4 regions of the Pseudomonas sp. CH61 genome follow, and region 2 is predicted to be linked to each of the others. Evidence: riboswitches for the same ligand, from Rfam matches in the RefSeq annotation. Region 2 holds a riboswitch; each other region holds the start of a gene.

Region 1 (3,659 bases), 220 kb from region 2:
CGCCCCGTGAGCGCCGTTTTTTTATGGGTGAAATGTACTGACGCCTTCGCGAGCAGGCTCGCTCCCACCTTTGGAATGCGATCAAATGTGGGAGCGAGCCTGCTCGCGAAGGGGCCTTTGATCGTTCCCACGCTCTGCGTGGGAATGCAGCCCGGGACGCTCCGCGTTCCAATTTATGGTCTGTAGAGGTGAGCATGCCCGGCGCGATACAGCGATGACTCGCTAAACACCTCACTGCCCAAAACGCGACCCACCAGAATCAACGCCGTACGCCGAAACCCTTTGGCCTCGACCTTCCCAGCGATATTCGCCAGCGTCCCCACCACCCAATCCTGATCCGGCCACGTCGCCCGGTGAATCACCGCGATCGGGCAATCCGCGCCGTAATGCGGCAACAGCTCCGCCAGAATCTTCTGCAGATGGTTGACGCCCAGATGAATCGCCATGGTCGCGCCGTGCTGCGCCAGACTGCCGAGTTCTTCGCCTGCCGGCATGGCGGTCTTGTCGGCGTAACGGGTCAGAATCACGCTTTGCGAGACGTCCGGCAACGTCAGTTCCGCGCCGAGCAACGCGGCACAGGCTGCCGTCGCCGTCACCCCGGGAATGATCTCGAACGGAATATTCAGCTCACGCAGGTAACGAATCTGCTCACCAATCGCACCGTAGAGACTCGGGTCGCCGGAGTGCACCCGCGCCACATCCTGGCCCTTGGCATGCGCGGTCTTGATCAGGTCGATGATCTGCTCCAGATGCAGTTCAGCGCTGTTGACCACCGTCTCGGCTTGATGGCCGTCGAGCACCGCCGCCGGCACCAGCGAGCCTGCATAGATAATCACCGGGCAACTGCGGATCAGCCGCTGGCCTTTGACGGTGATCAGTTCCGGGTCGCCGGGGCCGGCGCCGATGAAGTAGACGGTCATCTTTAAATCCTTGGAAAAGAGGCGCAGCAACGCTTCAGATGAAGATTGCTCATGATCGATGGCGGGGATTATCGGGACTTTACGCCGCGCCGGCCAATGCCAACGTGGCCTGAGCGTATTTTTGCCGGGAAATCAGCAGTTTTGCCGGTGCCTGAATCAGCTGTTCGGCGAGTGCCAACGCTGCACTTTCTGCCACGCCGTAGCAACCGGTGCGTTCGTAGGCGATCTGCGAATGGTGGCTGAGTCGTTGCTGATAACTGGCCAGTTCTTCACTGCTGAAATACAGCAAGGGCAAAGCCAACTGAGTGGCAAGTTCTTGCAGGCCCGGCTCGTCGCGCTTGAGGTCGATGCTGGCCAACGCCTTGACCGTTTCAAGCTCTATGCGGTGCGCCTGTAAGGCTTGGTCGAGTAACGCGCGCAGCGTGCTGGCCGGACAGCCGCGCTGGCAGCCCAGACCGACCACGAAGGTCGGCGCTGCGCTGTCATCGGTCATGCGTGGTATTGGCCAGCGCTTTTGCGGCGGAACAACCAGGCGCTGATCAGGCCCAGGGCCAGCCAGAACGCCACGTTGGTCAACTGCGAAGCGATTTTGAACTGGGCTTCCAATGCCTCCGGCGCGAGCATCGAATGCACTTCCGGCTGCGGTGCGCCGATCACGTGCGGCACGGCGAGGATGGCCACGCCGAGGATTTTCATCAGCCAGTGGCGGCTGAATGCAATCAGCGACAGGCCGACAGCGGTCGAAGCGGCGGTGCCGATCCACCACATCTGGCGTGAAGCCAGATCAGCAGCGGCAGTGCCCGGCAATTCGGGTGGCAGGCCCATCGTCGGTGCCAGTACGAATGTCGCGTAACCAGCCAGGCCCCAGAGCAAGCCTTGCGAGGTTTTGGTCGGTGCGCGCAGGGTGTAGAGGCCAGCGAGCATCAGGGCGAAACCCACCGCAACCACCAGATTGCCGCCTGTGGTCGAGACCACGCGCTGCCAGCCGTCTTCCGGCTCCCAGGCTTCGGCGTCGTGGGTGTGCGCAGCCACGCCAGCGGCGTGTTCGTGAACCGCCACCGGCTCGGACTTCTCGAAGGTTTCCGCCTGCAGAATCAGCGGCGAGACCCAAAAGCTTTGCAGCAGGGTGAGGAGCAGGGCGGCCAGCAGACCGGTGAAACCTGCGGTTTGCGCAATACGCTTGATCATGTCGACAGGTCTCAGTGGCACGGGAACGCGGCGCTGTGGCGGGTATCGTGGGCGGCGTTGTGCACCGCTTCGATGTGCGAGAAACCGGCGAAGTAGACCAGGCTGGCACCAAGGATCGACGCGAAGATCGCGGCGCTCAGGCGTTGGCTCAGGGTGGCGGTGCTGGAAATTTTGTCCGTGTTGCTGCCGGTGCTGCTGATGATCGACATGGCGCTTCCCTCTGGAATGTCAGTGGGTGAATCGAGCGCATGAAAACCCCTGCGGGTCGGGCTCGCAGAGGTTCGAACAGCGCCCGCCCACCGCGGGTTTGTTATGTTCAGCGACGCACGAGGTGCGGGCTGTGTGTTGCGGGCCGGTCTCCGGGCTCACGAGGGGTTGGCGTCAGGCCGACCTGCAAGCGTCACCTTCCCATGTCTTGCTGACACAGTGGTTTTGACGCTTCGCTCGCTTACCGTTGCGGGGGCAGCACCGGACTGACATGGGCTTGAGTAAAGCACATGATTCACCGGTTTCCCGTTTCACCCTGTGAAGGGCACCCGTAACAAGTTGTGTAGGAGAGCATGGGTTGGGGATTTTAGTCAATTTTGTGGGGGGGCTTATCCGTTGCTGCGGGTGTTGCTGATTACGGTTCCGCCCTTACGGCGGGTCACTTTTGGCAAACGCCCCAAAAGTAACCAAAAGGTCTTCGCCCTGACGTTCGGCCCGCTCGCTAAAGCTCGGGGTTCCTTCGCTCCGGGATCGATCCGGGCGCAGCGTCTCCGGTTTGCTTCGCTGCACCTACTCCCGCTGTGTTTGGCTGCGCCAAACGGTCGCTGCGCTCCCACCCCCGGATCAATCCCTCCACTCAGCCTGCCGACGGGCTCCAAGATCAAAAGCAGGCGAGCTGACACTCGGCCTATTGAGTGGTGAGGAGCGGGTGTTGGACTTTGGTTTTGTGGTGGATTTGCCCCTCACCCCAGCCCTCTCCCGAGGGAGAGGGAGCCGATTTGTGGGCTTTTCAAAATCTGAGTTCGACTCGGTATTGCACGTCGGCGTAGCTCTCCCAAACACCCCGATCAGTCCCTCTAACCTCATGGATAGGGGCCCGATTTTTTTGCTTTTTTGAGCCTGAGTTCAACGCGGTATTGCACGTCGGCGTAACTCTCCCAAACACCACCGTCAGTCCCCTCTCCCTCCGGGAGAGGGCTAGGGTGAGGGGCTCTTGATCTGGCTCTTGATCTTGCTTCGGCTTTTGATCTTTTGCCCCTTCGGTAGGCCGAGCGTAGGTGTTCATCCGGGGGTTAGGCGCGTAGCGCCGTGCGGCGAAGCCGCATTCATCGAGAGGAGGTGCAGCGAAGCAAACCGTAGGCGATGCCCCCGGATGGACACCGTAGCGAGGGAACACTGAGCCTCAGCGAAGTGCCGTACGCCGGGGCAAAGCCTTTTGCTTACTTTTCGGCGTCTGGAAAAGTGAGTCGCTGTAAGAGCGAAACCGGCAGCGGCGGCACCCGCAGCAACGGATATGCCCCCATAACCAAACCCCAACCCCATTGACCCATAACCACCCGATGC
Region 2 (3,659 bases):
CCACGCTCTGCGTGGGAATGCAGCCCGTGACGCTCCGCGTCACTGGACGCGGAGCGTCCCTAGAGGCATTACCACGCGGAGCGTGGGAACGATCAACAGCCAAATCGCGGGCAAAAAAAAGCTGCCAAAACCGGCAGCAAAAACTTTAAGAACACGCGATGTATTGGCCTCAGCATAGACGCCGGATAATGACAGTGTCATGACAGCCCTAAATTCATTGAACCGCCCCTGCCCCGTCATCAGGATGTCATCAAGATCACGGCAGAATCCTCGCAAACCGTCTTGAGCCTCGCGACGGACGCTCTGCAAGGACTCCCATGAAAGACGACGCCTCGCTGTTTGCCGCCATCGACCTGGGTTCGAATGCCTTTCGCCTGATGATCGGCCAGTCGGTGCGCAGCCGCAAAGGCTTGCAGATTCAGGAAGTGAAAACCCTGCGTGAACCGGTGCGCCTCGCTGAAGGTTTTGACGGTGGCGCGCTGGATGCGTTGGCACTGGATCGCGGCTGGCAGGCGTTGGCGCGGTTCGGCAAAAAGCTGCGCGGCTTCGAGGCCGGCCGAGTCCGTGCGGTGGCAACCAGCGCAGTGCGCGAGGCCGACAATGCGCAACTGTTTCTCGCCAGTGCAGAGCGGCATCTGGGCTTTCCCATCGACGTCATTTGCGGCCATGAAGAGGCGCGGCTGGTCTACGCCGGCGTGACCCATGCCTTGCCGAGCGCTGAAGACCTGCGCCTGGTAGTCGACATCGGCGGCGGCTCCACCGAGCTGATCCTCGGCCAAGGCTCACAACCATTGCTCACCGAAAGTATTGCCATCGGCAGCGGCACCTTGAGCACGCGCTTCTTTCGTGGCGGTGACGTGTCTGCCGGCGCGCTACAGGAGGCCGAACGCTTCGCCATCCTGCAGTTTGAAAAGGTTGCCCGGCGCTACCGTGCGCAGGGCTGGCAGCAAACCATCGGTTCGTCCGGCACTGCGCGCATGCTCGCCAAAGTGCTCAAGGCCAATCGCCTCAACGACTTCGGTCAGGACGGCATCACCTATGGCGGGCTGCTGCGCCTGTCGCTGCTTTTGCTGAAAGTGAACAACGTGCAACAGCTCAAGCTCGCCGGTCTGCAACCACACCGCCAGAGCATTCTGCCCGGCGGTCTGGTGTTGATGCTCGCGGCATTCAAAGTGTTCGGCATTGCACAAATGCTGCCCTCCGAACCGGGCCTGCGTCTGGGCGTGTTGCACGGTTTGATGAGCCAACACTGATCCTCGCCACGGCAGATTCGTCTCCCCTTCAGCGGCTCGATCGACTACCATGCCGCCGTCGGTTCCCGAAGGGGACTAATAGGGAATCCGAGGTGCTTGCACAGCATTGATCGGAACTGCCCCCGCAACTGTAGGTGCCGAGCCTGCTCCACGACTGCCACTGGGTAAATCCCGGGAAGGCTGGAGCAAGGCGATGACGCATCAGTCAGGAGACCTGCCGGCACAGTGATTACTAACCGGCGGGGTGTCCGGGAAGGACATCGTGCCGTGCGCGTCTTCGTTGGCTGCCCGGCCTTGCGCTGTTTTCCTGACCGCGTTCGATGGTGTGTTTCCAGACCGTACTCTCCCGCTCCCCGTACGGTTCCCTCGGAGACTGCCCCATGCTGCTGCCCCGCATCGCCACCCTCATCACCGGCCTGACCCTTGGCGCCATGGCGCAGGCGGCCTCGACTGTCTATCCACTGACCGTCGAAAACTGCGGCAGCAGCCTGACCTTCCAGCACGCCCCGACGCGCACCGTGACCATCGGCCAGGCCGGCACGGAAATGCTCTACGCCATGGGCCTGGGCGACAAAGTCGTCGGCACGTCGCTGTGGTTCAACAACGTGCTGGACAAGTACAAGGCGCAGAACGACAAGATCGAGCGTCTGGCTGACAACGAACCGAGTTTCGAATCGGTGATCGGCAAGCGCCCGGAACTGGTCGCCGTGGAGCTGGAATGGATGGTCGGCCCGCAAGGCGCGGTCGGCACCCGCGAGCAATTTCATGAGCTGAAGATTCCGACCTACCTGCTGCCCTCCGATTGCGAAGCCAAGGACAACTTGGTCGGCGCCGACGGTACGCGACTGGCACCGTTTCGCATCGAGACGATTTACAAAAGCGTGAGCCAACTGGCGCAGATCTTTGATGTGCAGGAGCGTGGCCAGCAGCTCAACGACCAACTCAAGGCCAGCCTCGCCAAATCGATTGCCACCGCCCAGGGCAAACGGCTGAAGGATGCCAGCGCGCTGGTCTGGTTTTCCAGCGCCGAAATGGACATCGAGCCGTTCGTGGCCGGACATAAAGGCATTCCTGATTTCATGCTCGACACCCTCGGCGTGCGCAACGTCGTGCAGTCCGATGAAGAGTGGCCAACGGTCGGCTGGGAAACCATCGCCAAAGCCAATCCGACCTTCCTCGTCATCGCGCGCATGGACCGTCAGCGCTTCCCCGCTGACGACTATGAAAAGAAACTCGCCTTCCTGCGCAGCGACCCGGTGACGCGCAATATGGACGCGGTGAAACACAACCGCATCATCATTCTTGACGCCATGGCCATGCAGGCCAGCCTGCGCATGTTCGACGGCATCGAGCAACTGGCCACGGCCATCAACGGCTATGACCTGTCGCAATGAGTGCCAGCCTGATCCGTACGTTGCTGGCCTTGGCGACGCTGTTGATTGCAGTGGTTGCTGGCGTGGCCATTGGTGAGACCTCGATTGAGCCGGGCGTGGTCATGCAAGTGCTGGCGAACAAATTGTGGGGCGCCGGATACGCGCTGGATCCTATCGATGAAGGCATCGTCTGGAACTACCGACTTACCCGCGCACTGGTCGCGGCGGCGTGCGGTGCCGGTCTGGCGACGTGCGGGGTGATTTTGCAGTCGCTGTTGCGCAACCCGTTGGCCGATCCGTATCTGCTGGGGATTTCTGCCGGCGCCTCGACCGGAGCGGTGATGGTGGCGCTGCTCGGGGTTGGCGCAGGGATGATCTCGCTGTCAGTCGGTGCCTTCGCCGGCGCGGTCACGGCGTTCGTGCTGGTGATTCTGCTGGCGCGGGTCAGCGGTTCGGCCAGCGGTACCGGGCAAATCATTCTCGCGGGGATCGCCGGTTCGCAACTGTTCAATGCGCTCACTGCGTTTTTGATCACCCGCTCGGCCAGCTCTGAACAGGCACGCGGGATCATGTTCTGGCTCTTGGGCAATCTCGGCGGCGTGCGCTGGCCGTCGGTGTGGCTGGCGGTGCCGGTGGCCGTGTTGGGACTGGTCGTGTGTCTGTGGCATCGCCGGGCGCTGGATGCGTTTACCTTTGGCGCGGACTCGGCGGCATCCCTCGGCATTCCGGTGCGACGTGTGCAGATTCTGCTGATTGGCTGCGCGGCGCTGGTGACGGCGGTGATGGTGTCGATTGTCGGTTCGATCGGTTTTGTCGGGTTGGTGATTCCCCACGCCGCGCGGCTGTTGCTCGGCACCGGTCATGCACGCCTGCTGCCGGCCAGTGCGTTGGGCGGCGCGGTGTTTCTGATTGCCGCTGATGTGCTGTCGCGCACGCTGATCAAGGGTCAGGTGATTCCAGTCGGGGTGATTACTGCACTGGTCGGTGCGCCGGTATTTGCCCTGATTCTGGTGGGCCGGAGATCTGCACGATG
Region 3 (3,659 bases), 980 kb from region 2:
GGCATAGATGCCGTTGGCGTTGCTGTGCAGGGTTTCGATACGGTCGCCGCGATAGTTCACCTGAACATTACCCCCGGTCGAGTCGACCCGAATGCCGCCCGCGCCGAAACCGCTGGCGAACAGATCGCCCGAGTAATCGATCAAGACATTGTTGTTTTCGGCGCTGACGATGATCGCGTAAGCCCGGGTGGTGTTGATGTCGCCGAGGACGTTGATATTGCCGCTACCGGTGATCGCGACATCACCGGTGCCGCGCTTGATCACGTAGATCGCCCGCGAACCGGCGGTATTGGCCGTGCTGCCGACGTTGATGGCGGCATTGTTGTCGATGCTGATCGAACCACTGCCGCCGACGTTGTCGTTGGCATAGATGCCGTGCGCGGCGCCGCCCGTCGTCGTGATAGCGCCACTGTTGACGATGGCGATGCTGCCGACCGTGGCAAACGAACGAATGCCGAAACCGTTGAGGCCGCTGGTAGTCAGCGTCCCGCTGTTGGTGAGGCGGGTAATACCATTGCCGCCTTCGGTGAACAGACCAAACGCGTTCATGCCGATGCTTTGAACGTTCGCTGCATTGATCAGTGTGGTGTTGCCATTGACTGCGCGGGTATGCACGCCGGCGTGGTTGCCAATGCCTGCCGTGGGCAACGTTTCATCGCCGATCGGAGACCCGGCCGACAGTGCATCATCGTTGTTGACCAGAATGCTCACGCCACTCCCGACACTAACGTTGGTCTCGCCGCTGCCCGTGGCTTTGCTCCAGATACCGTTGCCGCCGAGCAAGGTGATCTGGCCGCTGCCCTGATGGTTCAGATTGATCGCGCCGCCGCCGCTGGCATTGATGTCGATGCCGTCGTGTTCATTGCCGACCACGGTGTTGAGGATGTTCAGCGTGGTACCGGAACTCACTGAAAACGTCGACGACCCGGCGCTGGCGTTGGTCATTGCCATCGCGTCCAGGCCACTGCCGCCGACATTCACAGTGTTGGTCCCGCCGTTGACGCTAAGGCTAGCGTTGCCAGTGGCGCCGATGACATTGGCAAACACCGCGTTGGCAGCCGTCGGGGGTGTGCTGTCCACCGTGGTGCCACTGAGTGTCAGCGTGGTGTTGGCATTGTTGCCGCGACTGTTCAGCGAGGAGCCGGCGGTGGTGCTGATGGTGGTGCCCGTCTGAGTGCTGATCGACGCATCGACACCGGAGGCAGGCAAGCAGGTTTGCGAGACGTTATAGGCACCCGCCGCCAATGGCCCGCACGCGGCCTGCGCATCTGCGAGCATCAGGGTGTTGGCCATGGCGACCAGTAACGCATTGCGGATGAAATGCGGGGCGTGCCCGCCGTAAGAATGGCCGCTGGCACCTTGCATGAAAACCTCCCTGTTCAGCGTGTCTGGCGTATCCCTCACGCCTGTCGACGCCGCGCGATATTGCGCTGTGATGACCGCTATAGACCTTAGTAGTTATTTCCAAAGTTGGTAATTCGCGGACCAAGAGTCGGCACCGGCAAGTTGACGAACGGTCTGTCGAATGTTCAGATGCCGCCCAGTTTCAGGTGTCCCATGCCGCCGTGCATGGGGTGAAACGGGAAACCGGTACGTTCTTTTCGAACAAGTCCGGTGCTGCCCCCGCAACGGTATGCGCGTGATGCTTTCGATACACCACTGTGGCCAGACGGCCATGGGAAGGTGAAAGCCTCGATACGCGCGAGCCCGGAGACCGGCCTGAAATTTTGTTTGGCAAAATCCTGCGGTGGGCGGGCATGGGCCGGTATTGGCTGTGCGCGATGCCTTCTCCTGCATGCTCTTCTGCGAAGATCCTTTTCGAGAAGACAATGATTCGACCTTTCAACACTTCTGCTCCAACCCTGTTCCTTGGCTGCCTGTTCAGCCCGCTGCTACTGGCCGACGACGCGCCGCTGGAACTCCATCAACAAATCGTTTCTGCACCGTCTGTGGAATCCACCACCGTCGCCGAGATGGCGAAGTTCGGCAGCAAGGTCGAGATCGTCAGCCGCGAACAGATCGAACGTGCCGGCCCCAGCGCCGATGTCAGCCGCGTCATGCAGATGTTCATTCCCGGTCTGTACGTCGCACCGAAAAACGGTCCGTTCGACTACGGCACTTATTCACTGCTGGGCGGGCGCAACGACGACACGTTGATCCTGCTTGACGGCGTACGCCTGAACAATCGCCTGTACGGCGGCCTCTATCTGGACACCCTGCCGGCCAACGCCATCGAGCGCATCGAAGTGCTCAAGGGCGGCCAGAGCCTGTTGTTCGGCACGCAGGCCGTGTCGGGCGTGATCAACATCGTCACCCGCAGCCCGCAATCGCGCAAAGCCTCCGGCGAGGTGAATCTGGGCGTCGACAGTTTCGGCGGCACCACCGAAGACGCCCGCGTCGAGAACATCTTCACGAACGGTTTCGGTGATCTCGGTTTGCTCGCGTACATCAGCCATAACGTTTCTGACGGTTACCAGCCCTATCGCAACCGCGATATGAAAAACGTCAGCGAGAAGAACCGCGCCTACGAGGTCACCACCTTCGGCGGCAAGGCGATTCAGTCGTTTGGCGAGGATGCGCGGCTGGAACTGTTCTACCAATACGCCGACGCCAATCTCGACTTCGCCCGTCCGATCGACAATCACAAGACCACCAACGACCGCGTGCAGCAGATCGCCACAGCAACGTTCGAGCAGAACATCAACGAACGCCTGAGCTACTTCGTCAAAGGCCATATCAACGACTGGGACACCCGCTACACGCGGGTCAACAACGTCGCCGGCGGCGGCACCAAGGTCATCAACCACAACGACTATTGGGGCTTCACCGATTGGGGCGTGCAGGCCGAAGGCAAAGCAGAATTGCCCGGTGGCCATGTGTTGGTGTTCGGTACCGACAACCAATGGTTCAAGGGCCAGGACGATGTGCTGATCATCGACAACGACAAGGCCGAAGCCCATGCGTTCTACACGCAACTGCGCCCGCAGATCGACGCTCTTCCCGACTGGCATCCAAGCATCGGTGTGCGCCACGAAGCCATGAGCGGCGGCGACAGTGCCACGGTCGGCATGCTCACTTCGATGTATGACCTCAATGACAATTGGTCGGTGCGCGGCCAATACGGCAGCGCTTACAAACTGCCGAACGCCGAGCAACTGTTCGTCAACGAGCCGGGCGACGAGATCGGCAACCGCAATCTCAAACCGGAAAAAAGCCGCAACGCTGAACTCGGTGTCGACTACAAAGGCTTTCTGCTCGATCGCGAATTCAGCGCCAGCGTGACCTTGTTCAAACGCAAAATCGACGACCTGATCACCCTCGACGGCATTCAGTGGGTCAACGGTGAAGGCACGATTCAGATGCGCGGTTTCGAGGCCGACGCCAAACTGGCGCTCAACGATCAGTGGAGCCTGCAAGCGGACATGACCCGCAACCTCACCGAATCGCGCACGGGGGCGACGATCAATGACATCCCGAGCTTCTTCGCCCGTTCGCGCGTGGGTTATGAATCGGAAAATCGCCTGTGGGGCATTGGCGGTGCGATCCGCTATATCCGCGATATCAAAAGCTCGAAGCAGGTCGAGTACGGCAATTATTCAGTGGTCGACGCCGACGCTTATCGCTATCTCGACAACGCCCACCAACACCGCGTTAGCCTG
Region 4 (3,659 bases), 790 kb from region 2:
GGTGATTCAGCGTACCGCCGGGCAAATCGACAACCTTGATTGGCTGTGACTTGATCTCGGTCGCGCCGGGTTCGTAGTTGAAGCGCAGCAGGCGATCGGTATCGGCGACGTACAGGTCATTGCCAACCAGCGTCATACCGAACGGCGAGTTGAGGTTCTGCAGGAACACCGTGCGGGTTTCTGCGACACCATCATGATCGGCGTCACGCAGCAAGGTGATGCGGTTCGGACTCGGCACGCCCGCGCCAGCCTTGCCCATGACCTTTTTCATCACCCAGCCACGAATGCCGCTGCTGTCATCCGGTTTTGGCGGGGCATTGGTTTCCGCTACCAGCACATCGCCATTGGGCAAGACATAGAGCCAGCGCGGATGGTCGAGGCCTTCCGCGAATGCAGCGACTTGCGTGCCAGTCGCTGCCGTCGGTTTAGCGCCCTCCGGCCAGCCGATCGCCGGGGCAATGTTCACCGTCGGAATCAGGGTCTTGTTTGGTTCAGGCAATTTCGGTGACGGGCCGGTGCCGTCGGAGACTTGCAGGCTGGAGGTCTCACCGCAGGCGGCGAGCCCTCCGGCGAAGGCGATGACAAAAACGAGCTGGGGCTTGCGCATTGCTGATCTTCCCTATGAATGCATTCCTAATCATAGAGGAGGGCGCAAGCCCGATGGTTCAACTGCTCAGCCGCGGGCTTCCTTGAACAGCACGGCGATGCCCGGGTGATAATTGCCGGCTTCGCTGCGCAACTTGCGGTAGGCGTAAGGGAAATACCAGGCGACCGCGCAGGTGTGTTCCTTTTGCAGGTCGTCGACCATGTCCTGCAACTCTTCGGGGCTGGCGCTGTGCTGGGCTTTTTGCGGCGCGACAAACAGGCAGCCGAGCTTGAGATCGCTGGCATAGCTGATGCGTTTGGCGTCGTTGGTGATGTCCAGCAGGGCTTGAGTCAGATTCAGGTTGGTAACCTTTGGCCAGCGCTGGGTGGCCTGGATAAAGGCGCGGTCTTCGGCGCTGGCCAGAAACAGATCGGCGCGAGCGTTGCGCTCGCCTTCTTCGTTCTGCTTGCGCGTGGCAGTTTCGTTCAAGGTAACCAGCTCAGCCATCCAGGCTGCGGCCGAGAGCAGTCCGAGATTGGCTTTCTCGTCATGCCAGTAAGGCGTGTCGCTGTCGCCGCGCACCGCGTTGTAGCGGTCGATACAGTCAAACCAGCGTTCAAGCACCGGGCGCAGGAATTCCAGGCGCGGGTTGCTGATGATCATGCCTTGCATCGTCATCATCCTTTATTGTTGTAGTGGGCTTTTCGGAAAAAGCATGGCTCTTTGATATCATTTGTATCAGTGTGGCACAAGATTGGCGGCAGAGAATTGATCAGCGGCAGTTATTCGCCCGATGGCCGCCTCTTTAATTGACGCTCCACCCCCAACCCTCTAACCTTCGCGGCTTGTTTCAGGTGCTCTGTGACCTGCGTCGACAGAGTGAAACAGGGAAGCCGGTGAGGGTTGTCTTCAAGCGAAGAACCACCACGATCCCGGCGCTGCCCCCGCAACGGTAAATGAGTAAAAACTGCGCCTTGAGCCACTGCCTCGAAAGAAGCGGGAAGGCGCGCAGTCAGGCGAAACGCCGCTCATGAGCCCGGAGACCGGCCTGATCCATCCAGCGGCATCACGGTGGGCGATGCCAGGCTTTTTGCCGTCTATTCTTGTGCCTGCCCGCCGTTATCCAGCCTCAACGGAGAGCTCCCCCATGACTGATTCCCCCGAGCGCGACGAACGCCATCTGGCGCGTATGCAGCGCAAAAAAGCCGTGATCGACGAACGCATCGCCAACTCACCCGACGAGTGCGGTCTGGTGCTGGTGCTGACCGGCAATGGCAAAGGCAAAAGCAGCTCGGCGTTCGGCATGCTCGCCCGCGCCATGGGCCACGGCATGCAGTGCGGTGTGGTGCAGTTCATCAAGGGCCGCAATAGCACCGGCGAAGAGCTGTTTTTCCGCCGCTTCCCTGAGCAGGTTCGCTTCCACGTGATGGGCGAGGGCTTCACCTGGGAAACCCAGGATCGTCAGCGCGACATCGCCGCTGCCGAAGCCGCGTGGGCGGTTTCCCGTGAGCTGCTGCGCGATCCGTCGATCGGTCTGGTGGTGCTCGACGAACTGAACATCGCCCTCAAACACGGCTACCTCGATCTCGATCAGGTGCTCAGCGATTTGCAGGCGCGTCCGCCGATGCAGCACGTGATCGTCACCGGTCGCGCGGCCAAGCAGGAAATGATCGAAATGGGCGACACCGTGACTGAAATGGGCATGCTCAAACACGCCTTCCAGGCCGGCATCAAAGCGCAGAAAGGCGTCGAACTTTGAATCAACCACGTCACTGCCCGGCGGTCCTCATTGCCGCGCCGGCCTCCGGTCAGGGCAAGACCACCGTCACCGCCGCACTGGCCCGTTTGCATCGCAATCAGGGACGCAAAGTGCGCGTGTTCAAATGCGGCCCGGACTTTCTCGACCCGATGATTCTCGAGCGCGCCAGCGGTGCGCCGGTGTATCAATTGGACATGTGGATGGTCGGCGAGCAGGAAAGTCGTCGTCTGTTATGGGAAGCCGCTGCCGAGGCGGATCTGATTCTGATTGAAGGCGTGATGGGCCTGTTCGATGGCACGCCGTCCAGTGCTGATCTCGCGCGGCATTTTGGTGTACCGGTGCTCGGAGTTATCGACGGCACGGCGATGGCGCAGACCTTTGGTGCGCTGGCGCTCGGCTTGGCCAAGTATCAGCCGGATCTGCCGTTTGCCGGTGTGTTGGCCAACCGCGTTGGCACTTTGCGTCATGCGCAATTGCTCGAAGGCAGTCTCACGGAAGGTTTGCGCTGGTACGGCGCATTGTCCCGCGAGACCGGCATCGAATTGCCGAGCCGCCATCTCGGTCTGGTCCAGGCCAGTGAACTGAATGATCTGGATGTGCGCCTCGACGCCGCCGCCGATGCATTGGCCAGCAGTTGCGAGGTAGCGCTGCCACCGGCCGTGGAGTTCGCCGCGCCGGACGTCATTGCGGTAGAGCCGCTGCTGAAGAATGTGCGAATCGCCGTCGCCCGTGATGAGGCGTTTGCCTTCACTTATGGCGCGAGTCTGGATCTGCTGCGCGCGATGGGCGCCGAGTTGAGTTTCTTCTCGCCGATTCGTGATTCGCAATTGCCTGAGGCGGACAGCCTGTATTTGCCCGGTGGGTATCCGGAACTGCACCACGTTGCGTTGTCGCAGAACACCGTGATGCTGGAGGCGATTCGTGCGCATCATGCGGCGGGGAAACCGTTGCTCGCTGAATGTGGCGGGATGCTTTATCTGCTGGATTCTTTGACTGACGTTGAAGGCACTCGCGCTGAGTTGGTTGGGCTGCTTAAGGGCGATGCGGTGATGCAGAAGCGTCTGGCGGCACTGGCCCTGCAAGCGGTCGATCTGCCGGAAGGTTCGCTGCGTGGGCACACTTATCATCATTCGCTGACGACTACCGAACTGGCGCCGATTGCACGGGGTTTGAGCCCGAATGGTGGGCGTGGGGCCGAGGCGGTTTATCGGGAAGGGCGGATGACGGCTTCTTATGTGCACTTTTATTTCCCGTCGAATCCGGCGGCTGTCGCTGCACTGTTTGCGCCTGACTCCGAAGTCGCTTTCGCGAGCA

What was found. A riboswitch is a leader RNA that binds a small molecule or an ion and turns the genes downstream of it on or off. The one in region 2 is predicted to bind cobalamin.
Region 1: another riboswitch for cobalamin. It lies ahead of AC5SEM_RS09535 (CbtB domain-containing protein); the one in region 2 lies ahead of AC5SEM_RS08485 (ABC transporter substrate-binding protein).
Region 3: another riboswitch for cobalamin. It lies ahead of AC5SEM_RS12865 (TonB-dependent receptor plug domain-containing protein); the one in region 2 lies ahead of AC5SEM_RS08485 (ABC transporter substrate-binding protein).
Region 4: another riboswitch for cobalamin. It lies ahead of cobO (cob(I)yrinic acid a,c-diamide adenosyltransferase); the one in region 2 lies ahead of AC5SEM_RS08485 (ABC transporter substrate-binding protein).

What each region holds. Positions count from the first base shown of each region.
Region 1 covers NZ_CM182098.1:2,117,482-2,121,140, forward strand. The annotation lists gene cobM (precorrin-4 C(11)-methyltransferase) at 174-920, opposite strand; gene AC5SEM_RS09525 (cobalamin biosynthesis protein) at 1,000-1,413, opposite strand; gene AC5SEM_RS09530 (CbtA family protein) at 1,410-2,108, opposite strand; gene AC5SEM_RS09535 (CbtB domain-containing protein) at 2,120-2,317, opposite strand; cobalamin riboswitch at 2,442-2,663, opposite strand.
Region 2 covers NZ_CM182098.1:1,897,095-1,900,753, reverse strand. The annotation lists gene AC5SEM_RS08490 (Ppx/GppA family phosphatase) at 318-1,253, shown strand; cobalamin riboswitch at 1,296-1,489, shown strand; gene AC5SEM_RS08485 (ABC transporter substrate-binding protein) at 1,634-2,647, shown strand; gene AC5SEM_RS08480 (FecCD family ABC transporter permease) at 2,656-3,659, shown strand, end outside; gene AC5SEM_RS08475 (ABC transporter ATP-binding protein) at 3,657-3,659, shown strand, end outside.
Region 3 covers NZ_CM182098.1:2,876,150-2,879,808, forward strand. The annotation lists gene AC5SEM_RS12860 (autotransporter outer membrane beta-barrel domain-containing protein) at 1-1,365, opposite strand, end outside; cobalamin riboswitch at 1,532-1,737, shown strand; gene AC5SEM_RS12865 (TonB-dependent receptor plug domain-containing protein) at 1,830-3,659, shown strand, end outside.
Region 4 covers NZ_CM182098.1:1,103,391-1,107,049, forward strand. The annotation lists gene AC5SEM_RS05015 (PQQ-dependent sugar dehydrogenase) at 1-607, opposite strand, end outside; gene AC5SEM_RS05020 (hypothetical protein) at 674-1,258, opposite strand; cobalamin riboswitch at 1,422-1,652, shown strand; gene cobO (cob(I)yrinic acid a,c-diamide adenosyltransferase) at 1,734-2,345, shown strand; gene AC5SEM_RS05030 (cobyrinic acid a,c-diamide synthase CobB) at 2,342-3,659, shown strand, end outside.